3 regions of the Streptomyces sp. NPDC048504 genome follow, and region 3 is predicted to be linked to each of the others. Evidence: riboswitches for the same ligand, from Rfam matches in the RefSeq annotation. Region 3 holds a riboswitch; each other region holds the start of a gene.

Region 1 (5,680 bases), on a different contig from region 3:
CATGTCCATCGCGGCCGCGAACCTCTTCACCCGCAACATCTACAAGGACTTCATCAAGCCCGACGCGACCCCGGCCCAGGAGACCAAGGTCTCCAAGATCGTCTCGCTCCTGGTGAAGGTAGGCGCCCTGGCCTTCGTCCTGACGATGGACAAGACGGTCGCCATCAACTTCCAGCTCCTGGGCGGCATCTGGATCCTCCAGACCTTCCCGGCCCTGGTAGGCGGCCTCTTCACCCGCTGGTTCCACCGCTGGGCCCTCCTCGCCGGCTGGGCGGCCGGCATGATCTACGGCACCCTCGCCGCGTACGGCGTCGCCTCCCCGACCCAGGACCACTTCGGCGGCTCGTCCAAGGAGATCCCCGGCATCGGCGAGATCGGCTACATCGGCCTGACGGCGTTCGTGCTGAACGTCGTCGTGACGGTGGTCCTCACCTTCGCCCTGAAGGCGTTCAAGGCCCCGGAGGGCATCGACGAGACCAGCCCCGGCGACTACACGGCGGACGCGGGCGACCCGGGGGTACAGGTGGAGCTGCCTCCGGCAACAGCAGGGGCGACTCATTAGCACTGGGTGAGTGGCCCAACCCAAGGGGCGCGGGGAACTGCGCGACCAGCCACGACGAACCCGCAGCGGGCCACCGAGAGCACCCCCTCGGCGGCCCGCTGTTCGTACACACTGGCCCACATGGACATCCTCATCCGCCGAGCGAACCCCACCGAATACGAGACCCTCGGCGAGATCACAGCACAGGCCTACCTCCAGGACGGCCTCCTGGACTTCGGCGAGAGCGACAGCTACCTCGACGAGTTGAGAGCCGTAGCAAAGCGAGCCGCCGCAGCCGACGTACTCGTCGCTCTGAACGACGACCACATCCTCGGCGGAGTGACCTTCGTCCCGTCCGGCGGCCCGATGGCCGACATCGCGAAACCCGGAGAGGCCGAGATAAGGATGCTCGCCGTGTCCCGCGAGGCCCGCGGCCGAGGCGCCGGCGAGGCCCTGGTACGTGCCTGCATCACCCGCGCCCGAACCACAGAAGCCTGCACAACCATCGTCCTGTCGACCCAGAGCTCCATGCACGCAGCCCACCGCATCTACGAACGCCTGGGTTTCGTCCGCACACCCGACCGGGACTGGAATCCCGTGCCACACCTGGACGATCTCACTCTGCTCACCTACAAGCTGACACTCTGAAACCGCCGCGACACAACATCTGGTGGTGCCACGACAACCCGGCACAAGATGTATGCTCATGCTCGCTGTCGCCGCAGGGGAATCCGGTGCGAATCCGGAACTGTCCCGCAACGGTGTACTTACGTGCATATGCACGCATGGTCAGTCCGAGGACCTGCCGACGGCGCGCGTCCGGCCACCCGGCCAGGGCGCATGACGTCCGGGCCTCGTGGAGTGGGCCGGTGGACGCGACGCCCCGTGCGCTCGTGTACTGCCGCCTGCCCTCGGCGAGGCCCCGTGCCGAGCGAGGGAGAGCCCCACCGTGACCATCGCGCCAGCAGAGCCGGCATCAGCGACCCAGGCGAACGAGGCGATCGCGGCGACCACGACCGGACCCGGAACCGCCGTTCCCGGAACGGCCGTTCAGGACGCCGACGGCCCCGGTACCGCGATCCTGCGGACCCTGACCGAGCTGACCGCCGACCTCCCCGACGCCGACCCCGGCCGGGTCGCCGCCGCCACGTTGCGCGGCCGGTCCGCGCACGCGGACGTGGCGGAACTGCGCGAGCTGGCGACGGAGGCGGCCGCCGGCCTCATCTCCGAGGACCCGGTCTACTCCCGGCTGGCCGCCCGGCTGCTGACGATCAGCATCGCCGCCGAGGCCGCCTCCCAGGGCGTCACGACGTTCACCGAGTCCGTCGCCGTAGGCCACCGCGAGGGCCTCATCGCGGACCGCACCGCCGAGTTCGTGACGCTTCACGCGGCCCGCCTCGACGCGCTGATCGACACGGAGGGCGACGACCGCTTCGGCTACTTCGGCCTGCGCACCCTGTACAGCCGTTACCTCCTGCGGCACCCGATCACCCGCAAGGTCATCGAGACCCCCCAGCACTTCATGCTCCGGGTCGGGGCCGGCCTCGCCGAGGACGACAGCGCCCGCGCCCTGGACGAAGTCGCCGCGCTCTACCGCCTGATGAGCCGCCTGGACTACCTCCCGTCCTCCCCCACGCTCTTCAACTCCGGCACCCGGCACCCCCAGATGTCGTCCTGCTACCTCCTCGACTCCCCGCTGGACGAGCTGGACTCCATCTACGACCGCTACCACCAGGTCGCCCGCCTCTCGAAGCACGCCGGCGGCATCGGACTGTCGTACTCCCGCATCCGCAGCCGGGGTTCGCTGATCCGGGGGACGAACGGGCACTCCAACGGCATCGTCCCGTTCCTGAAGACGCTGGACGCCTCGGTCGCCGCGGTGAACCAGGGCGGCCGGCGCAAGGGCGCGGCCGCGGTGTACCTGGAGACCTGGCACTCCGACATCGAGGAGTTCCTGGAGCTGCGGGACAACACCGGTGAGGACGCCCGGCGTACGCACAACCTGAACCTGGCGCACTGGATCCCGGACGAGTTCATGCGCCGGGTGAACGCGGACGGCGACTGGTCGCTCTTCTCCCCCGCCGACGTGCCCGAGCTGGTCGACCTGTGGGGGGACGAGTTCGACGCGGCCTACCGCAAGGCCGAGGCGCAGGGGCTCGCCAAGAAGACCATCCCGGCCCGTGACCTCTACGGCCGCATGATGCGCACCCTCGCGCAGACCGGCAACGGCTGGATGACCTTCAAGGACGCGGCCAACCGCACCGCCAACCAGACGGCCGAGCCGGGCCACACCGTCCACTCCTCGAACCTCTGCACGGAGATCCTTGAGGTCACGGACGACGGCGAGACGGCGGTCTGCAACCTGGGCTCGGTGAACCTCGGCGCATTCGTGGACCAAGCGAACGGTGACATCGACTGGGAGCGGCTGGACGAGACGGTCCGCACCGCCGTCACCTTCCTGGACCGCGTGGTCGACATCAACTTCTACCCGACCGAGCAGGCGGGCCGTTCCAACGCCCGCTGGCGCCCGGTCGGCCTGGGCGCGATGGGCCTCCAGGACGTCTTCTTCAAACTCCGCGTCCCCTTCGACTCGCCGCAGGCGCAGGCCCTTTCCACCCGCATCGCCGAGCGCATCATGCTCGCCGCGTACGAGGCCTCCGCCGACCTCGCCGAGCGCAACGGCCCGCTCCCGGCCTGGGAGAAGACCCGTACCGCCCGGGGCGTCCTGCACCCCGACCACTACGGCGTGGAACTGACCTGGCCGGAGCGCTGGTCGGCACTGCGGGAACGTATCGCCCAAACCGGCATGCGCAACAGCCTGTTGCTGGCGATCGCCCCCACCGCCACGATCGCGTCGATCGCCGGCGTCTACGAGTGCATCGAGCCGCAGGTCTCCAACCTGTTCAAGCGCGAGACGCTCTCCGGCGAGTTCCTCCAGGTCAACTCCTACCTGGTCGACGAGTTGAAGCAGCTCGGCGCGTGGGACGCCCGCACCCGCGAGGCGCTGCGTGAGGCCAACGGCTCGGTGCAGGGCTTCAGTTGGATCCCGGCCGACGTGCGCGCCCTGTACCGCACGGCCTGGGAGATCCCGCAGCGCGGCCTGATCGACATGGCCGCCGCCCGCACCCCGTTCCTGGACCAGTCCCAGTCCCTGAACCTGTTCCTGGAGACGCCGACGATCGGCAAGCTCTCCTCGATGTACGCGTACGCCTGGAAGCAGGGCCTGAAGACGACGTACTACCTGCGCTCACGTCCGGCGACCCGCATCGCCCGCGCGGCCCAGGCCCAAACCCCCATCCCCGTACAGCAGTTGACCACCGACGAAGACGCGGTCGCCTGCTCCCTGGAAAACCCCGAGTCCTGCGAGGCCTGCCAGTAATGACGACCGAAGCCAAGAACCTCCTCGACCCGGGCTTCGAGCTGACCCTCCGCCCTATGCGCTACCCGGACTTCTACGAGCGCTACCGGGACGCGATCAAGAACACCTGGACCGTCGAGGAGGTCGACCTCCACTCGGACGTCGCCGACCTCGCGAAGCTGACGCCGGGTGAGCAGCACATGATCGGCCGGCTGGTCGCGTTCTTCGCGACGGGCGACTCGATCGTGGCGAACAACCTCGTGCTGACCCTGTACAAGCACATCAACTCCCCCGAGGCTCGGCTCTACTTGAGCCGTCAGCTCTTCGAGGAGGCGGTGCACGTCCAGTTCTATCTGACCCTGCTGGACACCTACCTCCCCGACCCGGAGGACCGGGCGGCCGCCTTCGACGCGGTGGAGAACATCCCCTCCATCCGCGAGAAGGCCGAGTTCTGCTTCAAGTGGATCAACGAGGTCGAGAAACTCGACAGCCTCCAGACCCAGGCCGACCGCCGCCGCTTCCTCCTCAACCTCATCTGCTTCGCCGCCTGCATCGAGGGCCTGTTCTTCTACGGCGCCTTCGCGTACGTCTACTGGTTCCGCAGCCGGGGTCTCCTGCACGGTCTCGCCACCGGCACCAACTGGGTGTTCCGCGACGAGACCATGCACATGAGCTTCGCCTTCGAGGTGGTCGACACCGTCCGCAAGGAGGAGCCGGAGCTCTTCGACGACCAACTCCAGCAGCAGGTCACGGACATGCTGAAGGAGGCCGTGGAGGCGGAGCTGCAGTTCGGGCGCGACCTGTGCGGTGAGGGTCTGCCGGGCATGAACACCGACTCGATGCGCCAGTACCTGGAGTGCGTCGCGGACCAGCGCCTCCAGCGGCTGGGCTTCGCACCGGTCTACGGCTCCGAGAACCCCTTCTCCTTCATGGAGTTGCAGGGCGTGCAGGAGCTGACGAACTTCTTCGAGCGCCGCCCGTCGGCGTACCAGGTCGCCGTAGAAGGCACGGTCGACCTGGACGAGGACTTCTAGGGCCCCGCCGGAGGACTCCCCCAGCGGACTCCCAGTCCCCTTTATGTGCCTCTTACTTCGCGGACGGCCCATGGAGCTTCCATGGGCCGTCCATGGAGTTCCTATGGAGCGGCAAAGTTCATGGGGTGCGTCTGTTCGCGGTCTCGTCGCCCCGGCTACGTTCCACCCGTCCTGTTCATGTCATTCATCAGTGGCCCCACAGGACGCTCAAAGTGTCATGCCCATGACGATGCCATCTGCCGCCGCTACGCGCGTCACAGGCCTGCCACCACGCCGAGGAACCCCACTCCCACGATGGAGGCAGTACCCCCATGCGTGAAAAGCCCAGACGGAGTCTGCGAAGACTGCTGACCGCCGCCATACCCGCCCTCACCCTCAGCGTCTTCGGGCTCGTGGCGGCCTCTCCCGCCGGCGCGCAACCCGCCCCACAGGCCGCCGTCCAGTCCGCCCAGGTCTCCAAGGTCACCCAGAACTCCAAGGCCCTGACCGCCCCCGCGGCCCAGGCCGTCCACTCGACCGGCAAGGCCGGCCAGAAGGTGCCGACCGAGCGCCTCTGCGCGACCGCGGCCCCCGGTTCGGCGTCCTGCTTCGCCCAGCGGCGCACCGACATCAAGCAGAAGCTGGCCGCCGCCGTGCACGCGGACGCGGCCGCGGCGGTGTCCGGGCTGAGCCCGGCCAACCTGCACAGCGCGTACGCGCTTCCCTCGACCGGCGGCTCCGGCCTGACGGTCGCCGTGGTCGACGCGT
Region 2 (5,680 bases), on a different contig from region 3:
TCGTCGCGGACGAAGGACCAGGCGAGCATGGTGACCGGCCCGGTGAGCATGCCCTTGACCGGGCGTGAAGTGAGGGACTGGGCGTACGTCGTCCAGCGGACCGTCATCGGTTCGGGGCGGGAGATGTCGCCGGCCAGGATCGGCGGGCGGACGTAACGGGTGCCGTACGACTGGACCCAGCCGTACCGCGTGGCGAGGTAGCCGGTGAGCTGCTCGGCGAAGTACTGGACCATGTCGTTGCGTTCGGGTTCGCCGTGCACGAGGACGTCGAGACCGGTCTTCTCCTGGAAGGAGATGACCTCGCCGATCTCCGCCTTGATGCGCTCCTCGTAACCGGCAGTGTCGATCCGCCGCGCCCTCAAGTCGGCCCGCGCGGTGCGCAGTTCGGAGGTCTGCGGGAAGGAGCCGATCGTGGTCGTCGGCAGCGGCGGCAGCCCGAGATGCGCGCGCTGCGCCGCGGTCCGCTCGTCGTACGGCTGGGAGCGGCGGGCGTCGGCGTCCGTGACCGCGGCGGCCCTGGCCCGTACGGCGGGGTCCCTGGTGAGCGCCGAACCGGCGCGGGAGGCCAAGTCGGCGCGGTTGGCGGCGAGTTCGGCGGCGATCGTGTCGGTGCCCTGGGCCAGGCCCTTGGCAAGCGTGACGATCTCGCCGGTCTTCTGCCGCGCGAACGCGAGCCAGCGCAGGATCTGCGGCTCGATGTCCCGCTCGGCGGCGGCGTCGAGCGGCACATGGAGCAGCGAGCAGGAGGCGGCCACGTCGACCCGGTCGGCAAGACCGAGCAACGTGCCCAGTGTGGCAAGGGACTTGGTGAGGTCGTTGACCCAGACGTTACGGCCGTTGACGACCCCCGCGATCAGCCGCTTGCCGGGCAGTCCGCCCACGGCGGCGAGGGCGTCCAGGTTGGCGGCGGCGGACTCGGTGAAGTCGAGTGCGAGGCCCTCCACGGGCGCCTTCGCGAGGACCGGCAGCGCGTCGCCGAGCCGGTCGAAGTAGGAGGCGACGAGCAGCTTCGGCCGGTCGGTGAGGGCGCCGAGGGCGCGGTACGCGCGGGTGGTGGCGCTCAGTTCTGCCGGGGTGCGGTCCTGGACCAGGGCGGGCTCGTCGAGTTGTACCCACTCCGCGCCGGCCGCGCGCAGGTCGGCGAGGACCTCGGCGTACACGGGCAGCAGCCGGTCCAGGAGGGTCAGCGGATCGAAGTCCGCGGACACCCCGGGCGCGGGCTTGGCGAGCAGGAGGTAGGTGACCGGGCCGACGAGCACCGGGCGGGCGGTGAGGCCCAGGGCGAGGGCCTCCTTCAACTCCGCCACCTGTTTGGCGGAGTCGGTGGTGAAGACGGTGTCCGGGCCCAACTCGGGCACGAGGTAGTGGTAGTTGGTGTCGAACCACTTCGTCATCTCCAGCGGCGCCACGTCCTGGGTGCCGCGTGCCATCGCGAAGTAGCCGTCCAGCGCGTCGAGTTCGACGGCGGCGCGGTGGCGTTCGGGGATCGCGCCGACCATGACGCTGGTGTCCAGGACGTGGTCGTAGTACGAGAAGTCGCCGGTCGGTACCTCGTGGATGCCGGCGTCCGCCAGTTGCCGCCAGTTCGTGCGGCGCAGTTCGGCGGCGGTGGTCCGGAGGGCTTCGGCGTCGACGCGGCCCTTCCAGTAGCCCTCGATGGCCTTCTTGAGTTCTCGGCCCCTGCCCTGGCGGGGGTAGCCGTAGACGGTTGCCCGTGCTGCCGCGGCTGCGGACTTCGGTGTCACGGAAATCTCCTTCGCGAGATATCTCCCTGGATCCCGGTGTCGGGACGTGAGCGCGAAGGTTCGTAGACCGGGGGATGGTGACCGCCCGTGTGTACGCCGACCCGCCCACGAGGTCACCGGGATTCCGCGCGCGAATGCTTCGCGTGCGGGCAGGTGGCAGGTCTTCGGACTTGCGGGCACGGCCCCCGTTTGAACTGGAGGTCACCTACTGGCCGTCGCTTCCCAGGTCCTGTGTGGGCCCAGTGCGTATGACGGCGGTCGTTCCTGCTTACCGCTGCGGGGCAGTCCCGGAATTTCACCGGGTTCCCTCTTGCGACGCGTCCGTCTGGGTGACGGGGCGAACCAGCTGCGTCGATCAGCGTAGCGGGTACGTCGAGTTTTGGCTTTCGGCCGGTGGGGGCTGGTCGCGCAGTTCCCCGCGCCCCTAGGTAGGTCGGGGTCCCCGGGATTCGAAGGCTCGCAGGATTTCCTCTGCCGCCAAGGTTGCTGTCAACTCGCCCTCGCGTACCTGGCGTTCGAGGGCCGGAGCCAGCGCACGTACCGCCGGATCGGAGTGCAGCCTCCCCAGAAGTTCATCGCGGACCATCGTCCACGTCCAATCCACCTGCTGCTCGCTGCGCTTCGCAGCCAGGCGGCCGGTGGACTCCAGCAGGGAGCGGTGTTGTTCGAGGCGCTCCCAGACCGTGTCCAGGCCGGTGCCCTCGCGCGCGCTGCAACTCAGTACCGGCGGGGTCCAGGCCGCGTCAGCGGGGTGCATCAGCCGTAGTGCGCCTGCCAGTTCACGTGCCGCGCTCTTCGCATCCCGCTCATGCGGCCCGTCCGCCTTGTTGACGGCGATGACGTCCGCCAGTTCCAGGACGCCCTTCTTGATGCCCTGTAGCTGGTCGCCGGTACGGGCCAACGTCAACAGCAGGAAAGAGTCGACCATGTTGGCTACCGCCGTCTCCGACTGGCCTACGCCTACCGTCTCGACGAGGACGACGTCGTACCCCGCCGCTTCCATCACCACGATGGACTCGCGGGTCGCCTTCGCGACGCCGCCGAGGGTGCCGGCGGTGGGGGAGGGGCGGACGAAGGCCGCCGGGTCGACGGAGAGGCGCTCCATGCGGGTCTTGTCGCCGAGGATCGAACCGCCCGTCCGTGTGGAGGACGGGTCGACCGCCAGCACCGCGACCCGGAAGCCGAGGGAGGTGAGGAGGGTGCCGAAGGCGTCGATGAAGGTCGACTTGCCTACGCCCGGTACGCCGCTGATGCCGATGCGCCGGGCCTGGCCGCTGTGCGGGAGGAGCTCGGTCAGCAACTCCTGGGCCATGAACCGGTGTTGGGGCTTGGTCGACTCGACGAGGGTGATGGCGCGGGCCACCAGGGCCCGCTTGCCGCCGAGTACGCCCTTCACATAGGTGTCGACCTCGATCACAGGGTGTGCCCGAGGTCGGCGGCCAGTCGCCGCACCAGGTCGTGGGCCGCGTCCGGGATCACCGTCCCGGGCGGGAACACGGCCGCCGCGCCCATCTCCAGGAGGGTGGGTACGTCCTGCGGTGGGATCACCCCGCCCACCACGATCATGATGTCCTCGCGGCCCTCCTCGGCGAGGGACTCCTTCAACGCCGGTACGAGGGTGAGGTGTCCGGCGGCGAGGGACGACACTCCGACGATGTGTACGTCCGCCTCCACGGCCTGGCGGGCCACCTCGCCGGGGGTCTGGAACAGCGGGCCGACGTCGACGTCGAAGCCGAGGTCGGCGAAGGCGGTGGCGATCACCTTCTGGCCGCGGTCGTGACCGTCCTGGCCCATCTTGGCGACCAGGATGCGCGGGCGGCGGCCCTCGGACTCCTCGAACTCGGCCACGAGGGCACGGGTGCGTTCCACGGACGGGGAGTCGCCGGCTTCGGTGCGGTACACACCGGCGATCGTACGGATCTGGCTCGCGTGCCGCCCGTACACCTTCTCCAGCGCGTCGGAGATCTCGCCGACCGTCGCCTTCGCGCGGGCCGCGTTGACCGCCAACTCCAGGAGATTTCCCGTGCTTTCGGCGGCCCGGGTCAGCGCGTGCAACGCGTCCTGGGTGGCCTGTTCGTCGCGCTCGGCGCGCAACCGCCGCAGCTTCTCGATCTGTTGGGTGCGGACGGAGGAGTTGTCGACCTTGAGGACGTCGATCTGTTCGTCGGTCTCCACGCGGTACTTGTTGACGCCGATGACCGGCTGGCGGCCGGAGTCGATGCGGGCCTGGGTGCGGGCCGCGGCCTCCTCGATGCGCAGCTTGGGGATGCCCGCGTCGATGGCCTTGGCCATACCGCCCGCCGCCTCGACCTCCTCGATGTGCTGCCAGGCGCGGCGGGCGAGGTCGTAGGTCAGCTTCTCGACGTACGCGCTGCCGCCCCACGGGTCGATCACCCGGGTCGTGCCGGACTCCTGCTGGATCAACAACTGTGTGTTGCGGGCGATGCGCGCCGAGAAGTCGGTGGGCAGCGCGAGGGCCTCGTCCAGGGCGTTGGTGTGGAGCGACTGGGTGTGGCCCTGAGTTGCCGCCATCGCCTCTACGCACGTGCGCGTGACGTTGTTGAAGACGTCCTGCGCTGTCAGCGACCAGCCCGAGGTCTGCGAATGGGTGCGCAGGGAGAGGGACTTGGCGTTCTGCGGGTCGAACTGCTTGACCAGCTTGGCCCAGAGGAGGCGGGCCGCGCGCATCTTCGCGATCTCCATGAAGAAGTTCATGCCGATCGCCCAGAAGAAGGACAGCCGGGGTGCGAACGCGTCCACGTCCATCCCCGCGGCCCGGCCCGCCCGGATGTACTCCACCCCGTCCGCGAGGGTGTACGCCAGCTCCAAGTCGGCCGTCGCGCCCGCCTCTTGGATGTGGTAGCCGGAGATGGAGATGGAGTTGTAGCGGGGCATCCGCTGCGAGGTGTAGGCGAAGATGTCGGAGATGATCCGCATCGACGGCTTCGGCGGATAGATGTAGGTGTTGCGGACCATGAACTCTTTGAGGATGTCGTTCTGGATGGTCCCGGCCAACTTCTCGGGCGGTACGCCCTGTTCCTCCGCCGCCACGATGTAGAGGGCCAGTACGGGCAGTACCGCGCCATTCATCGTCATCGACACGGTCATCTTGTCCAGCGGGATGCCGTCGAAGAGCTGGCGCATGTCGTAGATCGAGTCGATCGCCACGCCCGCCATGCCGACGTCACCGGTCACGCGCGGGTGGTCGCTGTCGTAACCCCGGTGCGTGGGCAGGTCGAAGGCGACCGACAGGCCCTTCTGGCCGGCCGCCAGGTTGCGGCGGTAGAAGGCGTTGGACTCCTCGGCCGTGGAGAAACCCGCGTACTGGCGGATCGTCCACGGCTGGTTGACGTACATCGTCGGGTACGGGCCGCGCAGATACGGCGCGATGCCCGGGTAGGTGGCCAGGAAGTCCAGGCCCTCCAAGTCCTGCCCGGTGTACAGGGGTTTGACGGCGATGCCCTCCGGGGTCTCCCAGAGGAGGTCGTCGCCGCCCGCCGCCTTCTTGACTGCGTCACGCCACTCGTCGGGGCCGACCCCGGTGGCCGGGGCTCCCAGCTCGATCCCGGAGAAGTCGGGGATGCGCCCCATCGCTGCCATCAGGACACTCCCATGCGGTCGAGGGTGGCGGAGAGTACGGCTACGGCGTCACAGCCCGCGAAGACGTAGGCGTCGACACCGGAGTACTGCCCGGGACGGCCCGCGAGGAACACGTGCCCGGCACCGGCCGACCTCAACTCCCCGGCGATCGTGGCCGCTTGCTCCTCGTACAGCGTGTCGCTTGAGCACAGGCAGGCCTCGGTGGCGCCGCTGTTCGCGAACTCGCCCCCGGTGACGGGCTCGATGCCGCCCGCCTGGAACAGGTTCGACGCGAAGGTGAGGCGGGCCGTGTGCGCGGCGGCCGGGCCGAGCGCGGCCAGGAAGATGCGCGGGCG
Region 3 (5,680 bases):
GACTGATGGGCCGTGGTGGGGTGTTGGGGTCTTCTTCTGGTCGGTTACCTGGTCGGCGCAGCCCTGTTTCGGGTAGTCGGCTATTGCGCACAGTAGGGCGGCTGTGTTGTAGCGCAGGGGTTTGGCGACCGTGGCCAGGGCCTCTGCTGTTGTCGCGTCGGGGGTGACTCTCGCGCAGGCCGTGCGGAGGGCGGGGGCGTCGGAGGCTGTGCCGAAGTCGATGACCAGGGCGATGCGCTTCTTGCCTTGGGTGGCGGGGGAGTTGGCGCAGATCGCTGCGAAGTCGGGTGATGTGAGGCGGGGTTGCTTCGCGTTCGCCGAGTCCTCGCTCACCGCGAAGCGGAAGCCCTGGATGGTGCCGTCGTCCGGGCGGGTGGTGGAGGGGCCCTGCGTGGCGTAGGTCCAGTGGGTGCCGGTGCGGTCCCAGAAGGACCAGTAGCGGTAACCGGCTGCCTGGGCCTGGGTTGTTGTGCCGAGGACGAGGAGCAGGGCCGGCAGGAACAGGACGAGGCGGCGGGTCACTGTTGGTGGCCGCGCTTTCGGCCGCGGGTGATCAGGGCGGCGGCGATGATCGCGGCGAGGAGGAGGATGCCGCCGACGATCGTCCAAGTGGCGTTCAGGGAACCGTCGTTGTCGTCGGTGGCCGCGTTGTCGCTCGGGCCGGCTGTCTGCGGCTCGTCGATCGACTTCGGGGTCGGGCCCGTCGCGTTGAGCAGGGTGACGAGGTTCTGGCCGCCGAAGTCGTGGACGTCGGCGCCCTTCGCGGTGGTCGCCACGAAGACGAGTTGGGCGTAGGCGGCCGGACCGCCTTGCGTGGCCCAGGAGTTGGCGTGGGTCTCCAGCCAGCGCAGGGGCTTGGCGGCCTGGTCGTGCAGGCCGAGGGAGGACAGGGCGACGATCGCGTCGGCCGTGTTGCCGTAGTCGGGCTGGGGCTTGGCGCCGGGGAGCGCGGTGGTGAGGTGGCCGGTCCTCGCCATGGCGTGGGCGAGCCACGCGGCGCCGTTGTCCGCCACCCTGAAGGGATCGTCGCCGGACTTCTCGCACGTCGCGGGTGCGTCGGCGTCGTCCTGTCGGCTGCCGGTCAGCGACTCGCCGTAGAGGCCCAGCACGGCCGCCGCGGTCGCGTCCGCGTTGGCCGCGAGCCTGCCCTTCTTGTCCGGCTGGTAGGCGAAGGCGCCCGCGTCCGCGCCGCCGTCGCAGGGCAGCGCGAGCTTCCGCAGGGCGTCGTACGGGGACTTGCCGTCCTTCTGGAGGTTCGGCACGGTCACGCCCGCGTCCGCGAGGGCGCCGATGACGACGGAGGTGGAGTTCGCGTCGCTGGCCCCGCCGGGGGAGTAGCCCCAGCCGCCGTCGGGGTTCTGGATCGACTTCAGCCACGTGACGGCCTTGGTGACGGCGGAGTCCCCGCGGCCGTCGTTCGCGAGGGCCTGTACGGCGGCGGCCGTGCTGTTCGTGTCGACCATGACCTTGGCGTCGCAGGCCTTGGCGGGGTCGGCCCGGAACGCGGCGAAGGCGCCGTCGGCGCACTGCTGGCCGACCAGCCACGTCACCGCCTGGTCGGCGGGCTCCACGCCCACCGCGTCCTGCGCCAGCAGCGCGAGGGACTGGCGCCAGACGCCGTCGTAGGCCGGGTCGGAGGTGCCGTAGAGCCCGGCGGGTATCGCCGCGGACGGCGAGGGCGACGGACCGGCGGCGACGGCCGGGGCCGCCGCCATCACGGTGACGACGGTGGCCAGGACCGCGGCGCTGCGGCGGACGTTCATGATCGGCGGGTGCCTTCTCTGCGGGGAGCACGGCAGCGCGGGGACCCCCGGGCGGCTCGGCTCCGTATTCCTCGACGGTGCATGTGAACCGGTCACGTGCCGTACGGGGCGGTCCGGCTCACCGGGCCCCTGGGGGACCGGATCACGGTTGCGGGTCAGCGCCGGAATTGCACCGGCTTCCTCCCGTACGGGTGTGATGACGACCCGGCCACTGTACGGGGAACCTGAGCCCCCGCTGTGGGCAGGGGTTGCCCGGTCCGCCGTCCCCGGTAGGTTCTGGCCATGCCAGCCACGGGGAAAGCGCCGGGGAAGCTGATCGGCTCCGGCCGTACCGCCGACGTCTACGAGATCGACGAGGCGTGGGTGCTGCGCCGCAACCGCGAGGACTGGGGGGACGCGGCGGCCGAGGGCGCGGTGATGGAACATGTGCGGGCCCACGGCTATCCCGTGCCCCGGGTGCGCATGGAGGACCCGGGCACCTCGCGCACCTCGCGTACCGATCTCGTGATGGAGCGGCTGACCGGGCCCACCATGGTGGAGGCGTTCGTCGCGGGTGCGATCGACGCGGTGGAGGCCGGGACCGTACTCGCCTCTCTGCTACGGCAGTTGCACGCGATCCCCGGTCGGCGGCCCGGAACTCGGGTGCTGCACCTCGACCTTCACCCGGAGAACGTGCTGCTCACTCCGGACGGCCCGCGCGTCATCGACTGGGCCACGGCGGAGGACGGTGACCCGGCTCTCGACTGGGGGCTCTCCGCGATCATCCTCGCCCAGGTCGCCGTGGACGACGATCAGCCGGTCGCCGGACCGGCGCGCGCGATGCTCGTCTCGCTGCTCGCGGATCCTTCCGGGCTCACGGGGGAAGGGTTGGCGGAAGCGCGGCGGAGGCGGGCGGTGAATCCGACGATGACTCCGCGTGAGGTCGAACTCCTCGGTGTCGCCGAGGAGTTGGTGCGGTCGGTCGCGCTTCTGCCGTAGCGGTGGAGGAGGCCAGGAGGGCCAGTTTGTCGGCCGCGTCGGTGTCCGGGTCCGGGTGGTAGATGACGAGGGTCTGGCGCGGGGCGCCGTCGATGCTCAGGCGTTCGCGGTTCAGGTGGAGGGCGCCGACCTGGGGGTGGTCGAGGTACTTGGCCGCGCCCTCGCAGGACTGTACGTCGTGGCGGGCCCAGAGTCGGCTGAACAGGGGGCTGGCGAGGGAGAGTTCGCCGACCAGCTCGATGAACCGGGGGTCGTCGGTGTCGGTGCCGACCGCCTCGCGGAAGGCGGCGACGATACCTCCGCTGGAGTTCTCCCACTGCGGGTGGAGTGCCTGCTCGGCGGGGTCGAGGAACAGGGAACGCAGGCGGTTGGCGCCCGCCGTGAAGCGCGGTGACAGGGCGGTCGCGAGGGTGTTGGCGGCGAGGACGTCGAAGTAGCGGCCCTCGACCAGGGCCGGGAGCGGGAGCGTCGTGAGCAGCTTGGTGATGCTCGGCGGGACCGTCTCCCTGCGGCGCTGGGGGCGGATGCGCTGTCTGCGGGGGCCGTCGGCGCCGAGGCGCAGCAGGTGGGCCGTCGCGGTGCCGTCGAGCCGCAGCACCCGGGCGATGGCTTCGAGGACCTGCGCGGAGGGGTTGCGGTCGCGGCCCTGCTCCAGCCGCAGGTAGTAGTCGGCGCTGATGCCGGCCAGCATCGCGACCTCCTCGCGGCGCAGGCCCGGCACCCGCCGGACCCCGAAGACCGGGATACCGGCCTGTTCGGGCGTGACGAGTTCGCGGCGGGCGCGCACGTACTCACCCAGCAGGTTCGGTTCGTCGGCCATCTCCTCACTGTAGATCGGGCGGACGGGGGCCTGCCTGGTCCTGTCACCCCCAGGGTCGGCGGGGCCCTGGCTGGGGTGTGGGGCGGGCGGCAGCGTCGTCGGTGGCCATGCGGCAACCCCGGCCACCACACCAAGGAGCGACACGATGTCTACTTATCTACTGGTACACGGCGCCTGGCACAGCGGGCAGGCCTGGGACCGGGTGGTCCCGCTGCTGACGGCTGCCGGGCACCGGGTGTTCGCGCCGTCACTCACCGGCTACGGCGACAAGGCGCACCTGCTCGGCCCCGGGGTGGGCCTCGACACCCACGTCGAGGACGTCGTCGGGCTGATCACCGAGGAGGACCTCACGGACGTGGTCCTCGTGGGGCACAGTTACGCGGGGCTCGTGGTCTCGGGCGCGGCCAACACGCTCCCGGACCGGATCGCCCATCTCGTCTACCTGGACGCGATGGTCCCGGTGGACGGCGAGCGCGCGACCGACATCCTGCCCGTGACCCAGGTCCTGATCGACCTGGCCGCGCGGTCCGACACCCCCTGGCGGATTCCGCCGCTGCCCGAACTCCCGCCGCCCGGTGGCCTGTTCGGGGTCACCGATCCGGCGGACGTGGCCTGGCTGCGCACGATGGTCTCGGACCAGCCGACGCTCTGCCTCCAGCAGCCCGTACGGCTGGACAACCCCGCCGCGAACGCGATCCCCCGCACGCACATCCACTGCGTGGGCAGCGAACCGGAAGGTTTCGAGCGGCGGCCCGTCCCCGCGATCCAGCCCAACGGCACCCCGGCCCAGGTGTGGGAACTGGAGACCGGCCACGACTGCATGATCACCAAGCCGGCCGAACTCACCGACCTGCTCCTCAAGTTGGGCTGAAGCCGCCGGGCCTCAGACCCGCACCGGCGCGGTCACCCCCGTCGGCTGGCACAGGACGAGTGCCAGGTCGTCGGTGGGCGGCCCGCCGGTGTGGGCGAGCAGCCGCTCGTACAGGGCGTTCAGGGCGCCGTCCGGCGTCGGCTCGCTCAGGGCGAGGGCCGACTCGGTGAGGAGGGCGAACGGGGTGCCGTCCGGGGCGCGGGATTCGGTGAGGCCGTCCGTGTAGAGGAGGAGACGGTCACCGGGCTGGAGACGGACCCGGTACTGCCGCGGCTCCGGGTGCAGCCCCAACGGCAGGGCGGGCACCCGGGGTTCGAGCAGTTCCAGCCGCTGCCCGGAGCGAAGAGGCGCCGGATGACCGCAGTTGACCAGCCGCACCTCACCCGGCCCGAACTCCACCAGCACGGCGGTGACGAAGTCCTCCGGGGCGAGATGGGGATAGAGGCGGCTATCGATGCCCCTCGCGAGGGTCGCCAAATCCGGGGCGGTGTAGGCGAGTTCGCGGAACGCGGTGACCGTGTCGGACGCCGTGCGCAGCGCGTCGAGCCCGTGCCCGCGCGCGTCCCCGACCAGCACACGCAGGCCGTACGGCGTCACCGCGAGGTCGTACAGATCACCGCCGACGGACGACTCCCGGCTCGCGCAGTGGTACCGGGTGGAGACATGCGTCCCGGAGAGGCTGCGGGAGACGGGCCGCAGAATCGCCTCCTGGGTGATCCGGGCCACCTCCCGCGCCTCCGCGAGTCGCTCCCGCAACCGCCCGCGCTGCCACGCCGCGTACACACTGCACGCGCACCCCAGCAGCAGCCCGCCCCACCGGACGGCGAACCCGGCACTCAGCTGCGTCCCGGCGCCGAGCCCCGCCGCGAGCGCGAGCAGGATCGTCCAGCAACTGACGAAGAACGTACGCCGGGCGCCCAGGAACGTGGCGGCCATCAACGGCCCGATCGCCAGCAACGGCAGGATCGGCTGCACCCGCCCGATCAACAGCCCCGGGGCAGCCGCGAGCAGACAGCCGACGGGGGCGACGAGAAAGCCCATCGGGCAGGCGAAGAGTCCGGCCGGTGCTTTGCGGGATCCTGCCCGTACCGTGCGGACTCCCGTCGGCGTCCCGCGGACTCGGCGTCTCCCATCCATCGCGTTCACGCCATGACGATCGCTGAATTTTCGTCTCCTCACCTGTGTCAACCGGGAGTTGATCACCTCTCGATCATGGCGTGTCGAATATGGCCTGCAAGTGGTCATGAA

What was found. Region 3 has a riboswitch for cobalamin ahead of ACGFY9_RS23565 (prenyltransferase/squalene oxidase repeat-containing protein). Riboswitches for the same ligand answer to the same signal wherever they lie in the genome.
Region 1: it holds a riboswitch for cobalamin, as region 3 does, so the genes downstream of both, ACGFY9_RS41600 (ribonucleoside-diphosphate reductase subunit alpha) here and ACGFY9_RS23565 (prenyltransferase/squalene oxidase repeat-containing protein) in region 3, are expected to answer to the same signal.
Region 2: it holds a riboswitch for cobalamin, as region 3 does, so the genes downstream of both, metE (5-methyltetrahydropteroyltriglutamate--homocysteine S-methyltransferase) here and ACGFY9_RS23565 (prenyltransferase/squalene oxidase repeat-containing protein) in region 3, are expected to answer to the same signal.

Annotation. Positions count from the first base shown of each region.
Region 1 covers NZ_JBICXA010000022.1:20,139-25,818, forward strand. Annotated here, with positions in the region: gene mctP (monocarboxylate uptake permease MctP) at 1-562, shown strand, start outside; gene ACGFY9_RS41595 (GNAT family N-acetyltransferase) at 683-1,189, shown strand; cobalamin riboswitch at 1,212-1,366, shown strand; gene ACGFY9_RS41600 (ribonucleoside-diphosphate reductase subunit alpha) at 1,542-3,920, shown strand; gene ACGFY9_RS41605 (ribonucleotide-diphosphate reductase subunit beta) at 3,920-4,933, shown strand; gene ACGFY9_RS41610 (putative Ig domain-containing protein) at 5,245-5,680, shown strand, end outside.
Region 2 covers NZ_JBICXA010000011.1:339,980-345,659, reverse strand. Annotated here, with positions in the region: gene metE (5-methyltetrahydropteroyltriglutamate--homocysteine S-methyltransferase) at 1-1,745, opposite strand, end outside; cobalamin riboswitch at 1,883-2,107, opposite strand; gene meaB (methylmalonyl Co-A mutase-associated GTPase MeaB) at 2,170-3,162, opposite strand; gene scpA (methylmalonyl-CoA mutase) at 3,159-5,345, opposite strand; gene ACGFY9_RS27750 (methylmalonyl-CoA mutase family protein) at 5,345-5,680, opposite strand, start outside.
Region 3 covers NZ_JBICXA010000009.1:194,065-199,744, reverse strand. Annotated here, with positions in the region: gene ACGFY9_RS23570 (SCO2322 family protein) at 1-522, opposite strand, end outside; gene ACGFY9_RS23565 (prenyltransferase/squalene oxidase repeat-containing protein) at 519-1,763, opposite strand; cobalamin riboswitch at 1,853-1,986, opposite strand; partial or broken gene ACGFY9_RS23560 (phosphotransferase) at 2,046-2,726, shown strand; gene ACGFY9_RS23555 (helix-turn-helix domain-containing protein) at 2,617-3,561, opposite strand; gene ACGFY9_RS23550 (alpha/beta hydrolase) at 3,707-4,432, shown strand; gene ACGFY9_RS23545 (PP2C family protein-serine/threonine phosphatase) at 4,445-5,569, opposite strand.